Regions from separate parts of the Streptomyces sp. NPDC054849 genome, predicted to be linked through region 1. Evidence: riboswitches for the same ligand, from Rfam matches in the RefSeq annotation. Region 1 holds a riboswitch; the other holds the start of a gene.
The links. Region 1 has a riboswitch for guanidine ahead of ACWGIF_RS19435 (Ohr family peroxiredoxin). Riboswitches for the same ligand answer to the same signal wherever they lie in the genome.
Positions count from the first base shown of each region.

Region 2: it holds a riboswitch for guanidine, as region 1 does, so the genes downstream of both, ACWGIF_RS07285 (DMT family transporter) here and ACWGIF_RS19435 (Ohr family peroxiredoxin) in region 1, are expected to answer to the same signal.

Region 1 is NZ_JBSGZI010000041.1:16,037-23,905, forward strand. It holds gene ACWGIF_RS19420 (discoidin domain-containing protein) at 1-181, opposite strand, end outside; gene ACWGIF_RS19425 (type 1 glutamine amidotransferase domain-containing protein) at 375-1,148, opposite strand; gene ACWGIF_RS19430 (AraC family transcriptional regulator ligand-binding domain-containing protein) at 1,366-2,433, shown strand; guanidine-III (ykkC-III) riboswitch at 2,502-2,565, shown strand; gene ACWGIF_RS19435 (Ohr family peroxiredoxin) at 2,641-3,093, shown strand; gene ACWGIF_RS19440 (hypothetical protein) at 3,080-3,529, shown strand; gene ACWGIF_RS19445 (hypothetical protein) at 4,135-4,671, opposite strand; gene ACWGIF_RS19450 (hypothetical protein) at 5,211-5,549, opposite strand; gene ACWGIF_RS19455 (hypothetical protein) at 5,835-6,137, opposite strand; gene ACWGIF_RS19460 (AAA family ATPase) at 6,363-6,914, opposite strand.
Region 2 is NZ_JBSGZI010000010.1:61,610-69,478, forward strand. It holds gene ACWGIF_RS07260 (HNH endonuclease signature motif containing protein) at 1-351, opposite strand, end outside; gene ACWGIF_RS07265 (HNH endonuclease signature motif containing protein) at 348-986, opposite strand; gene bcp (thioredoxin-dependent thiol peroxidase) at 1,133-1,600, opposite strand; gene ACWGIF_RS07275 (DUF3618 domain-containing protein) at 1,660-2,046, shown strand; gene ACWGIF_RS07280 (GroES family chaperonin) at 2,090-2,431, shown strand; guanidine-III (ykkC-III) riboswitch at 2,606-2,670, shown strand; gene ACWGIF_RS07285 (DMT family transporter) at 2,702-3,022, shown strand; gene ACWGIF_RS07290 (transglycosylase domain-containing protein) at 3,038-5,518, opposite strand; gene ACWGIF_RS07295 (ABC transporter permease) at 5,705-6,508, shown strand; gene ACWGIF_RS07300 (ABC transporter permease) at 6,624-7,481, shown strand; gene ACWGIF_RS07305 (ABC transporter ATP-binding protein) at 7,484-7,869, shown strand, end outside.

The DNA of each region.
Region 1 (7,869 bases):
TGGACATCAGATGGACGTGCGCGTCGACGTATCCGCGGACCCGGCCCTGGGCGTCGGTCCCGGTGAACGGCTCTCCCGTGACGTTGACCTGCGAATCCGGGGCCGGGCGCGTAACGGGCTCCCACCACTGAGGACCCGCCGACGCGCCGGCGGCCGCGGGGCCGAGTATCAGGGTGACCATCGCGAGGACCAGGCCGATTAACTGGTACCGGCTTCGTCCGAAGGCTCTTCGTCGATTCATCCCCATCCCCATCTCTTTCACGATGCGTTCATGACAATCCAGAGATGGCCCTCGGTGACCGCGGCGCCTCCGCCGTCCGCCGTCCGCCAGCCACCGGCCCGCGCGATGCGGGCCCGCGCGATGCGGGCCGGGCTCAACCGGACCGGTGCACCGTTCCAGCCTCATGGGCACGGACCAGGGCCAGGTATTCCGCCGCCAGGCGATGGCAGTCGCCGGGCCACCGCGCGGATACGTAGTTGCCGTCCTTGACGGTGAAGCCGCGGCCCGGCCGGGCGGCGGTGTCGCGGACGGGCAGCGGCGGGCCGGGAAGGAAGTGGCTCGGATCGGCGAGCGCCGCGGTCACCTCCTGCTGCACGGTGGTGCGGTACGTGCGGTAGTAGCGCCCCAGCCAGAACCGGGTGAGGTTCCATCCGGTCAACTCCAACAGGGACGTCAGAGCCGTCGTCCGCCGGCCGTGGAGGACCGAGCGCCCGGTGGCGGGATCCTTGGCGCGGGCGGCGAGCAGCACACCATGGCAGACGGCCCCCACCGGCAGCCCCTGAGTGAAGAGCCGGGCGAACAACTGCTGGGCGGTGGCGTCGTCGAGCAGCGTCCGCATGCCCGCGGCGTGGCCGCCGGGCACGAAGAGGCCCGTGATGTCGGCCGGGTCGACATCCGCGTACGAGGAGGGGGCGAGGAAGTGGGGGTCCTCGGTGAGGCGCCGGTAGGCGGCCAGCTCGGCGCGGCGGGTCATCAGCCAGGGTGACAGCCAGGAGAAGCCGAGGTCCGTGAGCCGGGGATCGGCGAGCGCGACCTTCCCGCCGGGGGTGGCGAACCGCACCTCGAACCCGGCGTCCCGCAATGCGGCCCAGGGCACCGCCGCCTCGGTCGGGTCGTAGTCCCCTGCGGGGAGCAGGAAGAGAATCACGGCGTACTCCTCTGAGCGGTGGTGATCAGGGCAGCGCCCTTCCCCGGCGCTCCGTGGGCCCCTGATCCCCTCGGTGTCCGAAGGCCGACTCTAGGAGCGGCCCGCGGCGCCGTCATCCACTCCGACGGCCAAGGCGTTGACTCTCCGGACCGGCCCCCCGGCGGCCGTCCCGCGCACGGTATTGACGGGGGTGGGGTGCCCGCATTGACTGACGGCCGTGTCCACCACCGAGTCGCCCTCCGTCACCGCGTCCTACGCACTCGCCGTCTTGAGCACCATGGCAGAGGGCACCGGCGGGGCCGGTTCCTGGGCCTTGCCCACGGACCGGCTGGAGTTCGGCGAGATGCGCGCCCTGTGGGACGCCGTGCTCGGCGCCCGGGATGCCGGCCCGCACACCGGGCTCCTCGTGGGCGACCGGATCCGGCCCGAAGGCCTGCACATCCTGGGGCACCTCGTTCTCACCTGCGCCAGCCTCGCGGACGCCGCACAGGCGGCCGAGCGCTACCACCCCCTGGTGAGCCAGGCGGGCACGGTGACCCTGGACCGTCGCGGCGGAGTCAGCCGGGTCTGCTACCGGCCGACCGTCGACCCGGCTGCCATGCACCCCCAGCAGGTGGAGGCGATCGTCAGCAGCATGGTGCGGGCGGCCCGCTGGATCGCCGGCGACGACTGGGCGCCCTTGGCCGTGTCGTTCGCCCACCCCCGTGCGGGCGCGGAAGAGCCCTACGCCCGCGTCCTGGGCTGCCGCGTCACCTTCGACGCCCCGGAGAACGCGATCACGGTCGCCGACGAGGACCTCGACAGGCGCCGCCCCCTCTACGACCCGGCGCTCAATGCCCTGCACCGGGCCTACGCCGACCGGCTCTTGAGCCAGCTGTCCGCGGCCGTGACCGTGGCCGGGCGCGTGCGGCAGTGGCTGGAGCACGCCGCCCTCGAGGACGCCGGCCCCGAGGGCCCCGCCAAGGAGCTCAACCTCAGCGTCCGGACCCTGCGCAGGGCCCTGCACGCGGAGGGCACGTCGTGGCGCGCGCTCCTCGACACCGCCCGCCACGCCCGGGCCAAGCGGCTGCTGGAGACCACCGTCCTGCCGCTGGACCGGATCGCCCCCCTCGTCGGCCTGAGCGGCGCGACGGTCCTGGTCCGTGCCTTCACCCGGTGGGAGGGCATGCCTCCGGGGGCATACCGCAGCCTGGCACACGCGGCACACGCGGCACACGCGGCACACCCGGTACACCCGCACACCGGCACGCCCGGCACGGGCCCGCGTCCCCGGATCGCGACGTGACCGGCGGCGGGTGAGGAACTTCACCGGGGGGCGAGGCCCCGGCCGCAGGCGCTCCGTTGCTACATTGGCCGACGGCCGGGTCCACGGCCCCGGACGAGATGCGCCGTACCCGGTTACGCACGACGACGCGCGAGGTGCTGCACGAGCAGTGCCGTCCGCTGTCCGTACCCGGGCAGCGTCCTCGTCGAGCAGGATGGGCCGAACGCCATGACCGTGCCACTCACCCGCAGCCTCTACCGGACGACGGCACATGCCGCCGGCGGCCGTACCGGATCCGTCCGCACGGACGACGGGCGCCTGGACGTCCGTCTGGCCCCGCCGCGCAAGAAGGTGCCCGGCACCACCAACCCCGAGCAGTTGTTCGCGGCCGGTTTCGCCGCCTGCTTCACCTCCGCGCTCGCGGAGGTCGCCGCCGAGTTCGGGGCGGATGCATCCGCCGCACACGTGGCCTGCGAAGTACAGCTCGGCACCACGGACACGCCCGCGGGCTACGGCCTCTCGGTGGCTCTCACGGTCAGCCTGCCGGGGTGGCGGGCGGCCGACCTCCAGCCCCTGCTGCACCAGGCTGACGCGGTCTGCCCGTACGCGCAGGCGGTACGCGGCAACGTACCGCTGACGCTTCTGGCCGTGGACGACCCCGCCACCGATGACCGGGCCTGAGCCCCGGCCGACGGGCCGCTGCACGGGCGGCCCCGGCATCCCGGTGCCCGAGCACGGCGCCTGGCTGCGGCGCGGCATCAGCCGCAACGGCGGACCCCTTCTGGAGGACCGCGAAGTGGTGTGGCTGCAGGCCGGCCCGTACTACGCCGACAGCCGGGGCTTCGCCGGTACGACGTCCTTCGACGGCTCCCGGGTGCACTTCCACCACCTCACGGGCGAGCCGGGCGAAGACGCCGGAACCTTCCGGTGGGAGGGTGCGAACCTCGTCGAGCGGGGCACCAACCCGGACGGCAGCACCTTCCTGGAGATCTGGACCCCGCTGCCCGGCGCCCACGGTACGACCGGCTCCTGGTCCGGTCCTGACCACCATGTGGTGCGCGTCGGCCGGTACGTGGTGCACGTCGATTCCCGTGCGGGTTCGTACTGGCGGATGTGACCTCCGTGGTCGCCGCCCCCGCAGCCGAGCCGGAACCCGAGTGGGTTCCGTTCCTTTGGCGCCGTCCGCGGGACCCTCGGCGGCCGGGAGGATGCCGCGGTCGCCGACCTCGGATGGCCGAGTGGCCGGCCGAGGACATCTTCGTCGCCTTGGGCGAGCAGACCGTGTCGTGCGGTGCCCGCCGGCGGGTCGGGTCGCCGGCTCAGGAGTCCTCCCCGCGCAGGTCGGCTTCGTATGGGCCGCGTGCCTGAGGCTCCCCGGGCCCGCACCCATCGCCTGGCGCGTGGTGCTGACGCCGGTTTCGCGGTGCCGATTCCCGTTGCGGCGGGGCTTGCCCCCGAGCCAGGTGTGGTGTGCTTGGCGTGACAGAACCCGGCCGGGTGACGACGGCCCCGGCCGGGCTCTGTGCGTGGGGATGCCGTGCCTTGTGTCAGACGTTGTCGTCGCGCAGGCCGAGCCCGTCGCGAAGCAGGCCTTCCTCGCGGAGCCGCCTTGATCTCGCGATACGGCCCGCCAGGGTTCGAGCGCCTCCAGCCGCACACCGGCCGCCATGGCCCCCGCTGTGGCTGACGGGCCGAGACCGAGCCGGCGGGCGCATGATCGGGTCAGCCGGCGGGACCGCCTGTCTGAGGTGGCGAGGGCCAGGGATAGGCCGGATCCACGGTGATCTTCACCTGCTGGGGGCTGTTTCTGGGGAAGGACCAGATGCGGCCCAGGGTGCTGACCGCGGTCACCGTGGTTGCGTCCAAGGTGACTTCGGTGAACGGATTGGACGAGCAGGAGACCGCGATCCATTCCAGGGTGTCGTGCTCATCGTCGCGAGTCAGGGCGACCCAGCCGATACCGCCGCGGTCCGATGATTCACCTGCCAGGGCGCGGCGTCCGGCGAAGGTGTACGAGGCGAACGTCGTATCCACGTCCATCCAGGCAGTGGGGGTCCACTCGGTGGCCCTCAGGACCTCCCACCATCGCCAGTCCTCGGCCCGCATGTCATGGAGCCGGCCCGCAGGGGAGAGCCGCACGAGTTCCATGACCGACAGGGATCCGTCGGCGAACATGATGAAGTCTCCGTAGGGTGCCTCCCGGGCACGCCAGCGGTCTTGCACCGGCTCGGCGTCGGGTGTCGCGTGGGGGGAGCTCACACCCGCCATGATGACATCGAGGTGACAGCGCGAGCAGAGGGCTGCCCCGGTCCACGCTTCCGTCGGCACGCCGGAACTCGAACCAGAGCCCACCAGGCGGGGCCGTCCGCCGGCCCCTCGACGGCGTAGCCCCGCGGCCTGGCTGCTCAAGGAGACCGCCGGAGCCGTCGCCCCCGCGGACTGCCCGCCCCGCCCCCGAGAGATCCAGCGACGCCCGTCCACCGGGCCCGGCGGCCCGGTCTACGGGCCTCCGTCCGAGGCACGCACGGCCCGCGACGCCGGCGCGACCGCGGCCGGCTCCTGCGGTGGCGCATGGCGTAGAGGGATACCCGCAGAGGCCCGGCCGGCCACGAGCACGCCGGCTATTGGTCCGAGCAGCAGCAGCGGAACGGCAACGTGCGCCGATTGCACGGCAGCCGCTCCGGCACCGACCGCCAGGCTGACGGCGGTGCATCGGGCCCTGCGCCGGAACTCGGCGTCGTGCGGGGCGGCGGCCGCTCCGGCGAGAGCGGCGACGTAACAGACGAGCCCCAGCGCGGCTACCAGCATGAGGGGTGAATCGGGAGTGTCCACGAGGCAGTTCGCCGCGACACCGACGGCGCCGGCCGTGACGGCGGCGGTGACCGCATGAGCCAGCAGGAGCCGCGGTGTCGTCGTAGCCGGAGCCTCGACCCGTGGATGTCGCGCAGGAACACGTCGGCGATGCGGGGGTGTCCGGTGGTGCAGGCGTACACGGTGTCCGGGGTGTCGGGGGCGCACCGGTCCGCGTCGGCGGGGGAGTGGATCAGGTCGAAGCAGGCGGTGTCCCGGCCGGTGCCGGGGGCCGGGATCGCGTCGACGTAGCCGCTTATGGCGCGGTGCGTCTGGGAGTTCATCATCGCGCCTCCGCCCGGGTCTTGGCGGTGCGCGGGGAGCGGGGCCGGGGGTGTGCTGGCGCGCGAAGCAGGAGCGCGCAGTTGCGCTGCTGCTGTCCGGGCGTGATCGGCCGGGCCTTGGGGCCGTTGCGGTGCCAGAGCGGCGAGGCCGGCGGTTCGGGGTAGGCGAGGGCGTGGTCGACGTCGCGGTGGGACGACGTACTGGTTCTCCGTCTCGTCTCGTACGGGATGGATGGGCCCGGGACAGCCGTCGAAGCCGCCAAGCAGAGCGGCTGTCACGGGGCAGAGCTATAGCTCGAAGCCGGGGGAGTTGGTCCAGCTGTACGGGCTTTTCCACAGGCCGGCCTTCGCGGCGGCCCAGTCGGGCTCCCAGCCGGGTCGGTAGCCACAGGCGCCCCAGCCGTCAGGCCGCCCGTGGGGGATCTCCAGTCCGGCCTCTGTCGCGGCGTGCGCCATGTCGTAGACCTCGTGTGCGGCCTGGACAGCGGCGCTCTGACTGTCGGCCTGGCCGGTGAATACGTGCACTCCGCGCAGGCCGTCTGCGCTCTGTATGGGGACGTCCACCTCGAAGTACGGCAGCGGCAGCGTCATGACGTCCATCTCCCTTCAATGATGTGACGGGCCACCGCGACCGCCCCGGCTCCACGGGTGCGGGGTCGGGGCGGCACGGAGTGCTCTCAGTACAGGTCGAGCCGGACGGTGATCGGCGTGCGCGGGTCGTCGCGATGGTGGTGAACGGTGCTGCGGTGCGCGGTAAGGCCGGCGGCCCCGCCCTGGACCGGCAAGTAGCACTCGTCGGAGCCGCGCAGCCACTCGTCACCAGCGGAAAGCTCCGCCGGGGTGAGCGGGTGGGGATGAAGACCGGGGGCCGGCCTGGCCACTGTGGGTTCCAGCCGGGCCGAGGTCGGAAATCAGGTGCACCTTGGCGAAGCCCTCGCCGTACAGCCGGTCGGCGTTGGGCAGTAGCTGGTGGTGCTCGCGCACGATGCGCACGGGTACCGCGCGATCGCGGCTGGCGTTTCGCGCCTCCACCGTCGCCGGCGGTACGTCGAACAGGACGGCCACAGCGGGGCGCTGCCAGGAGCGGGCGCGGGCGATCAGCCCGGCCCTGACGCGGCCGTGCACGTGGGTGGAGTCCACCAGCGTGGTCAAGCCGCGGGCGAGGCGGGCGTCCAGGAGCAGGTTCTGGATCTCGACGGCGACCGGGGTGGCCGACTGGTCGATCTGGGAGTCGGTGGCCAGGCGCCGGCAGCGGTCCAGGGAGACGCGCCAGCTGTCGGGGCAGCGGGCGGCGAAGGTGAACTTGCCGGAGCCCGGAGGTCCGACCATCACGCAAACGGCGCCTGCGGGGAAATTCAGCGGATCCATCTCAGATCCTTCCGGTAGGTGGGCCGGGTTCGGCTGTGGAGTTCGTCGACCCTGCCCGCGTCCGCGGGGAGCCGGGCGGCGATCTCACGGAGCTGTACTGCCGGTTCGGTGCCGGGCTCCCTCCGGATGAGACCGGGCGCGAAGGTACTGGACCGGTCGGCCAGTTCGACGGCGGCCGGCGAGCAAAGATCCGGTCTCAGCCTGCGGTGGTCGTCCGAGCTGACTCCGCATCTCGGGCAAGAAATCGTTTGAGCGCTCGGGGAATTGTGCAGGGCGCAGAAGCGACCGCCCTGGGTTCGGACCACCTCGCGACATCTGCGGTCTTACCAGTCACTGTGCTGCCGGGATGACCGCGCAGTCGCCTCCTGCACTGACCCTGGAAACCGCCAGGGACCTTCAGCGCATGCTCCGAGCCGAGATCGGGCCGGGCCTCAGCGAGCGGGAACTCGACGCGGTCGAGACACGGTTCGGCTTCACCTTCTCGGCGGACCACAGGGTCTTCCTCGCCGCCGGGCTCCCACACGGGTCACGAACCTGGCCAGACTGGCGCAACGGCAACCCCGAGGACCTGACCGAAAGGCTCTCCCAACCGGTCGAGGGTGTGCTCTTCGACGTCGAGCACAACAGGTTCTGGCACCCCGCCTGGAGCCCGAGGCCCGCAGAGACGGCACCCCGTGTTGTCCGTCCACCAGACCGACATCATCATCTACGGGAACGACCTCGCCGACTACGTACGGCACGAGTTCACCGGCCGGGCGAGCCGTCTGCCGGCCCACGCGACTGTCGGTTTCTGGTCGTACTTCGTCAACGGCGGTCCCGGCATCGACGTCACCGCGCCCGCGCCGCACACCCCCTACGCCGTCAGCGCGCAGGAGGTGATCGAGTACCTGCGGATGCTGGCCCTGGAGCAACGGGGCTCCAGAACCGGGGGCTCGGCGAAGTCGCCCTGGCCGAC
Region 2 (7,869 bases), on a different contig from region 1:
GTGCGCCTGGCCGAGGAAGTGTGCTGTCGAGATGCCGTGCTCGGCCGTCCACTGGCTGAGCGCGGTCCGGCGGCGGCCGGTGTCGGGAAACCCGAGACGCCGTAGCGTCTCGGCGATGCTGTACGACTCGGCCACCGCGCCCTGGAGTTCATCGCGGGTCGGCCGCCCGCGCACACCAGCGGGCCGGAAGTGAGAGACGTCGATCCCGTGGTGCGCGAAGCGTCTCATCAAGTAGCGCTCGAGCTTTCCGTACGGCTTGATTCCGAGGTGGGCGATGACCTCGTTGATGTCACCGCACTTCGCCGCGGCCTCGGCCAGGACCTCAGAGGTGTAGCGGGCGCCGGTGCTCATCGGCGCCCCTTCGCCCGGCCGCGGTATGTGTCTGTCGTCGAGTGGCAATTGGGGCAGAGGAGTCGCAAGTTCTCGGGACGGTTGTTTCGCCAATCACCGTCGATGTGGTCGACCTCCAGTGGGAGCGGATAGCCCTGCCAGAGGGGTTCGATGCCGCACATCCGGCACTGTTCGGGCGTGCCCTGCGATTTGAGTGCCCTCTTGAGCTGTTCACCCTGCGCGCGGCGGGCATGAGGTCCGTCCTGCATGACCAGAATCGATTCCGGGGTCCGCCGGACCTTGGGGCGCCCCGCCGACGAGGGCGGCCTGAAGTGGGATGTGTCTATGCCGTACGCCTTCACGCGGCGGGTGATGTGGGTGTGGTGTCCGCCCACGACCTCGAGCCCGAGTCGGCGCAGCACCTCGCACATCGTCGTCGAGGCGGTGACGACCTCCGCCAGGATCTCCCTCGTCCACTTCGCCCCCTCCGGCTCGAAGTGGGAGACGTCCACACCCAGCTTCCGCATGCGGTCGTGCAGATAACGGCGCGAACCGCTCTTCGGATCCACCCCCAGCCGCTCCAGTGCCTCCGTCAGCGTGCGCGCCCCCTCGGCCGCCTCCGCGAGGCGTTCCCTCGTGTACGGGCTGCTCGGCATCGTCGCCCCTCCATCTCCCGTCCGCGTGTGCGGCCCTCGTACGGAATAACGGACCGATAGTCGGACGGTTACGGCCTATTTCGTCCGATAAACGGAGCGGCCCGCACCGGTTGGGTGCGGGCCGCTGTGGCGGGGGAGGGGGTGGGTCAGACGCCCAGGTCCTTGATGATCTTGGCTACGTGGCCCGTGGCCTTGACGTTGTAGAAGGCGTGCTCGATCTTGCCCGCCTCGTCGACGACCATCGTGGAGCGGATGACCCCGGTGACCGTCTTGCCGTACAGCTTCTTCTCGCCGTACGCGCCGTAGGCCGCCAGGGTCTCCTTCTCCGGGTCGCTGACCAGCGTGACCTTGAGGTCTTCCTTCTCGCGGAACTTCGCCAGCTTCTCCGGCTTGTCCGGAGAGACGCCGATGACGTCGTAGCCGGCCGCGGCCAGGACGGCCAGGTTGTCCGTGAAGTCGCAGGCCTGCTTCGTGCAGCCCGGCGTCAGCGCGGACGGGTAGAAGTAGACGATCACCTTGCGGCCCTTGTGGTCGGCGAGCGAGACGTCGTTGCCGTCCGCGTCGGGCAGGGTGAAGGCGGGGGCGGTGTCGCCCGGCTGGAGTCGCTCGCTCATCGTGACAGTCTCCTCGGAGGGGATCGGTATCCCACTGAGACTAAGCTGACAGACTGTTCATGGCGGACTACGCCTTACAGGACCACGACGACGGAGGCAGCGCGGTGTCGGAAGCCAGGACCCCCGCACGGGAAGCCAGGACCCCCGCACAGATCGAGGCGGACATCGTCCGCCGCCGCGAGCAGCTCGCCGAGACGCTCGACGAGATCGGTGTGCGCGTGCATCCGAAGACGATCATCGGGGACGCGCGGGCCCGGGTCGCCTCGACCGTCGACCACACCGCCGGCCGGGCCTTCGCCGTGGTGAACGGGCTCGTCACGGATCTGCGGGACGGCCTGCGCCACGACGACGGGGCTCCGCGCTACGAGCGCATCGCGCCCGTAGCGCTGGTCGCGGTGAGCCTGGTCGGGCTGCTCGTGGTGTCGGCGCGCCGCAGGCGCGGATGACCCTGTGCGGTACAGGGCGCTCGCGGGCAGGTAAGTTCGGGGCGTGAGCGAGAACACCACCGACGACAAGCTGCCCATCCGCATGCTGCACGACCGCGTGCTCGTGAAGTCCGATCTGCCGGAGGGCGAGCGGCGCTCGGGCGGCGGCATCCTGATCCCCGCGACGGCTGCCGTGGGCAAGCGGCTGGCCTGGGCGGAGGTGGTCGCGGTCGGGCAGAACGTACGGACGGTCGAGCCCGGCGACCGGGTGCTGTACGACCCGGAGGCCCGCGCGGAGGTCGAGGTGCGGGGCGCGACGTACGTGCTGATGCGTGAGCGGGACCTGCACGCGGTGGCCGCGGAGCGGCTGGAAGGGTCGGAGGACTCGACCGGGCTGTACCTCTGAGCGGAGCCTCGTCTCTGAGCGAGGCAGTGTCTCTGGTCGAGGTTGTACCTCTGTCGAGGCCGTGTCTCTGGTCGAGGCCGTACCTCTGTCGAGTCCGTGCCTCTGTCGAGTCGGTGCCTCTGGTCTTCGGCAGGTGAAAGGGTCGGTGGCGCAGGTCACCGGCCCTTTCTGCTGCCTTTGCTACGGTGGGTGAGAACCCGACGAGACGCGCCGTACCGGGTACGACAAGACGACGCACCCCGTATCGCTCGATGTCTCGGAGGTGCCGTCATGGCATGGGTTCTTCTTCTCGTCGCCGGTCTGATCGAAGTCGGCTGGTCGATCGGCATGAAATTCACCGAGGGCTTCACCCGGCTGTGGCCCAGTGTGTTCACGGGCGCCGGGATCGTCGCCAGCATGGTGCTGCTGTCCTACGCCGCGAAGACCCTGCCCATCGGTACGGCGTACGGGGTGTGGGTGGGTATCGGCGCGGCCGGTGCGGCCGTGCTCGGTATGGCGGTGCTGGGCGAGCCCGTCACCGCCGCCCGGATCTTCTTCATCGGTCTGCTGCTGGTCGCCGTGGTCGGGCTGAAGGTGACCTCCGGCCACTGACCGGGCGCGGACGGGCTATTCCAGGAACGCGGACGGCGGGCGCCGGCCTTCGGTGGTCCCGCCGTCCGCGCCTCCCGTGCCCGTCCTGCCCTGGTTGCCCATGGTGGTGCCGCCCTCGTCGCCCTCGTCGCCTTCGCCCTGGGTGGTGCCGCCGTTGTTCTGACCGCCCTGCGTCTGGCCCCCGTTGTTCTGGCCCCCGTTGTTCTGGCCTCCCTGGTTCTGGCCCCCGTTGTTCTGGCCGCCGTTGTTCTGACCTCCGTTGTTCCGGCCGCCGTTGTCCTGCCCGCCGTTGTCCTGGCCGCGCGTCGGCGGGGTCGGCCGTAGGGGCGGGGTCGGGGTGAGGTCGCCGTCGGGTGTCTCCGGCGGGGTGTCGGACGGGAGGGTGGGGGACGGCGGGGGCTGGGCCGCGCCCGGCTGGAGTTCGAGTTCGAAGTCGAGGGGGTCGCTGCCCTCCAGGGCGGTCTTGGTGTACGCGGCCCAGATGCGGGCCGGGTAGCCGCCACCGCCGATGCGGGCTTGGCCGAGGGCGCCGTACAGCGACTGCAGGGTTCCGGTGTCCGGGTCCTGGCCCATCATCGAGACCACGGTGACCAGGTCGGGGGTGTAGGCCGCGAACCAGGCCGAGCGGTCCAGTTCGCCGGTGCCGGTCTTACCTGCGGCCGGGTGGCCGGCGGCGAGGGCTGCCGTACCGGTGCCGTTGTCCACGACGCTGATCAGCATGGACGTGGTGGTGTCGGCGGCTTCGCGGCTGATGGCCTGGACGGGGGTGCGCTCGGGCAGGCCGATCGTGTCGTCGCCCTTGGTGATCTTCTCCACGAAGGTGTAGGGGGTGCGGCGGCCGTGGTCGGCGAGGGTCGCGTAGGCCTGGGTCATGTCCAGGACGCTGGCCTGCAGGGTGCCGAGGGCCATCGCGGGGCCGGCGATGAAGTTCGGGGTGTTCTCGGGGATGCCGAGGTCGATGGCGGTCTGTTTGACCTTGGTGGTGCCGACGTCGACGGCCATCTGTGCGTAGACGGCGTTGACGGAGAGGTCGGTGGCGGTGTTGACGGTGATGTTGCCGTAAGACACCTGGCCCTCGTTCTCGGGGGCGTAGCGGATCCGGCCGCCGACGACGGGGCGTTTGTTGTCGCCGTTGTAGATCGTGTTCGGGGTGATCCGGCGGCCGTCCTGGGTGTGGGCGTCGTTCTCGACGGCGGCGGCGAAGACGAAGGGCTTGAAGGCGGAGGCGACCTGGTAGTCGTGCCGGGTCGCGTTGTTCACGTATTGCTTGGTGTAGTCGATGCCGCCGTAGAGGGCGACGACCTTGCCGGTGGCGGGGTCGATGGAGACCCCGCCGGCCCGCACCAGCCGGTCCGCCTTGCGTTGTTCGGGGTCGAGTTTTTCGACCATCTGTGTGTCCACGGCCTCGACGAACGCGCTCTGGCGGCGTTTGTCGATGGTCGTGGTGATCCGGTAGCCGCCCTCGGCGAGGATCTTGTCGTCGAGGATCTTGCGCTCGATGATGAAGTCCTTGATGGCTTCCACGAGGTAGCCGCGCTGGCCGGACATGCCGGCGGCCGCGCGGACCTTGCCGGGCTCGGGGAACTGCGTCGTCGCGCGTTCGGCCGGGGACAGCCATTGCTTCTTGACCATGCCGTCGAGCACGTAGTTCCAGCGGGCGAGCGCGCGGGGGCGGCTCTGGGGGTGGGAGACGACGTCGAAGGCGCTGGGGGAGTTGAGGAGGGTGGCGAGGTAGGCGCCCTCGGCGGTGGTGAGGTCGGCGACGTCCTTGCCGTAGTAGGCCTGGGCGGCGGCCTGGACGCCGTAGGCGTTGCGGCCGAAGTAGCTGGTGTTCAGGTAGCCCTCGAGGATGTAGTCCTTCGACTTCTCGCGACCGAGTTTGATCGCGATGAAGAACTCCTTGACCTTGCGGTTGATGGTCTGTTCCTGGCCGAGGTAGTAGTTCTTGACGTACTGCTGGGTGATGGTGGAACCGGACTGGGTGCCCTTGCCGGTCGCCGTGTTCCAGGCGGCGCGGAGCATCGCCTTGGGGTCCACCGCCCGTTCGGAGTGGAAGTCCCGATCCTCGGCGGCCAGTACGGCCTCCTGGACGGTCCGCGGGACCTGCGAGAGCGGCACGTTGACGCGGTTGACCTCGCCGTCGCGGGCGATCTGCGAACCGTCGGAGTAGAGGTAGACGTTGGACTGCGCGGTGGCGGCGGCGTTGGCCGGCGGGATGTCGACCAGCAGGTAGCCGGCCACGAGGGCGCCGCAGAGAAGGAGGGCGAGGAGCAGGACTCCGCCCAGCACCATGCGCCAGGTGGGGAGGGCGCGGCGCCAGCCGGTCCGCTTCCGGCGGGCCCTCTTCCCCGGTGCGGGCGGTTCCGGCCGCGGGCCCGGCTGCGGCTCGGGCTGGGGCCTCGGCTGCTGCTGGCGTCTGCGCGGCTGCGCCCGGTCGGGGGGCGGGGTGTCCGGGTCGCGAGGGGTCCAGCCAGGGGGTGGTGACTGGTCGCTCATCTCCGGGACTCCTCGACGCCGTTCGAAATATCCACTTCTGTACCTCATGGTGTCTACCCGATGGCCGGTGATTACGCGCCGGACGGGCATAAATCGGTCGCGTGGATCGCCCCTCCGCACTAAGCTCGCGCGCTTTGGCCGACGTAGGAACGACGTGGGAAACGGAGGGATACGGTGGGCCAGAGAGTGCGGCTCTACCTGGCGGTCGCGGCGGGCGGCTTCCGGCGCTACGCCACCTACGGGACGGCGACCGCGGCCGGGGTGTTCACCAACACCGTGTTCGGCTTCATCGTCGCGTACACGTACATCGCATTGTGGGACGAGCGGCCGGGGCTCGGCGGCTACGACCAGGCGCAGGCCCTGACCTTCGTGTGGGTCAGTCAGTCACTGCTCGCCGCAGGCGCGTTGATCGGGGGCGGCTTCCAGGAGGAGATCCAGGAGCGGGTCCGCACGGGCGACATCGCGGTCGACCTGTACCGGCCGGCGGATCTGCAGATGTGGTGGCTCGCGGCCGACATGGGCCGGGCCGCGTTCCAGCTGCTGGGGCGCGGGCTGGTGCCGCTGGTGGCAGGGGCGCTGGCCTTCCCGCTGGCGCTGCCGGCGGATCCGCTGCGCTGGCTGCTGTTCCTGGTGTCCGTGACGCTCGGGCTGGTGGTGAGCTTCGCGGTGCGCTACCTGCTGGGGCTGCTGGCCTTCTGGCTGATGGACGGGTCCGGGATCAACATGATGGCCACCGTCGTCTCGATCTTCTTCTCCGGGATGCTGCTGCCGCTGACCGTCTTCCCGGGAGCCTTCGGCGAGTTCGTCCGGGCCCTGCCGTGGGCGGCGATGCTCCAGGTCCCGATGGACGTCCTGCTGGGCAAGCACGCGGGGGCCGGGGGCGCGGCCGAGGCGCTGGGCTTCCAGGCCGGGTGGGCGCTCGTACTGCTGGGGGCGGGGCGGCTGTTGCAGTCGGCCGCGACACGGAAGGTGGTGGTCCAGGGTGGCTGACACGGCTGAGACGGCTGAGACCGCTGAGACGGCTGCTGTGGAGGACGCCGGGGCGGCGGAGGCGGCGGAGGCGGTGCCGACGCGGGAGTTCGGGGTGACGGCCGCGGTGACTGCGGTGACCGCGGCGACCGTGGTGGCGACGCCGGCGGCGGAGCGGCGACGCGGTCGGGTCCGGGAGGGGCTGCGCGGCTACGGACTGATCGTGGCGATGTGGGTCCGGTCGACGATGACGTACCGGGCGTCCTTCGCCCTGTCGGTCGTCGGGCACGCCGCGATCACCTTCCTCGACTTCCTCGCGATCTTCATCATGTTCTCCCACGTGGACGTCCTCGGCGGCTTCACGCTGCCCGAGATCGCCCTGCTGTACGGCTCGTGTTCGGCCTCCCTGGGCCTGGCGGACCTGCTGATGGGCAACACCGACCGGATCGGCGTCCGGATCCGCGACGGCTCGCTCGACACGATGCTCGTGCGGCCGGTCCCGGTGCTCGCGCAGGTCGCGGCGGACCGCTTCGCGCTGCGCCGGCTGGGGCGGGTCGGGCAGGGGCTGGGGGTGCTGGGCTGGGCGCTGTGGACGCTGGACGTGGACTGGACGGCCGGGAAGGTGCTGCTGGTGCCCGTGATGGTCCTGGCCGGGGCGGCGATCTTCGCGGCGGTGATGGTGGCCGGGGCGGCCTTCCAGTTCCTCGCGGGGGATGCGGCGGAGGTGCAGAACTCCTTCACGTACGGCGGCTGCACGATGCTCCAGTACCCGCCGTCGATCTTCGCGAAGGACCTGCTGCGCGGGGTGACCTTCGTCGTCCCGCTGGCCTTCGTCAACTGGCTGCCCGCGCTGCACGTGCTGGGGCGGCCCGATCCGCTGGGACTGCCCGGGTGGGTCGCGTACCTGAGCCCGCTGGTGGCCTTCGCGGTGTTCCTGCCCGCGTCGCTGGCGTGGCGCGCGGGAGTCCGTTCGTACCGAAGCACGGGGAGCTAGCTGTGGCTGTGACAGATGCGCTGATCTCGCTGGACGGGGTCGAGAAGGTCTTCGACGTACGGCGCCGGGTCAGCTTGATGCGCCGGGAGAAACGCGAGGTCAGGGCGGTTGACGGGATCAGCTTCGAGGTCGCTCGGGGGGAGATGGTCGGCTACATCGGTCCCAACGGCGCCGGGAAGTCGACCACGATCAAGATGCTGACCGGGATCCTGACGCCGAGCGGGGGACGGCTGCGGGTCGCGGGCATCGACCCGGCGCGGGAGCGGATGCGTCTCGCGCACCGGATCGGGGTGGTCTTCGGGCAGCGCACCACGCTGTGGTGGGACCTGCCGCTGAAGGACTCGTACGGGCTGATGCGGCGGATGTACCGGGTGCCGCGGGCGCGGTT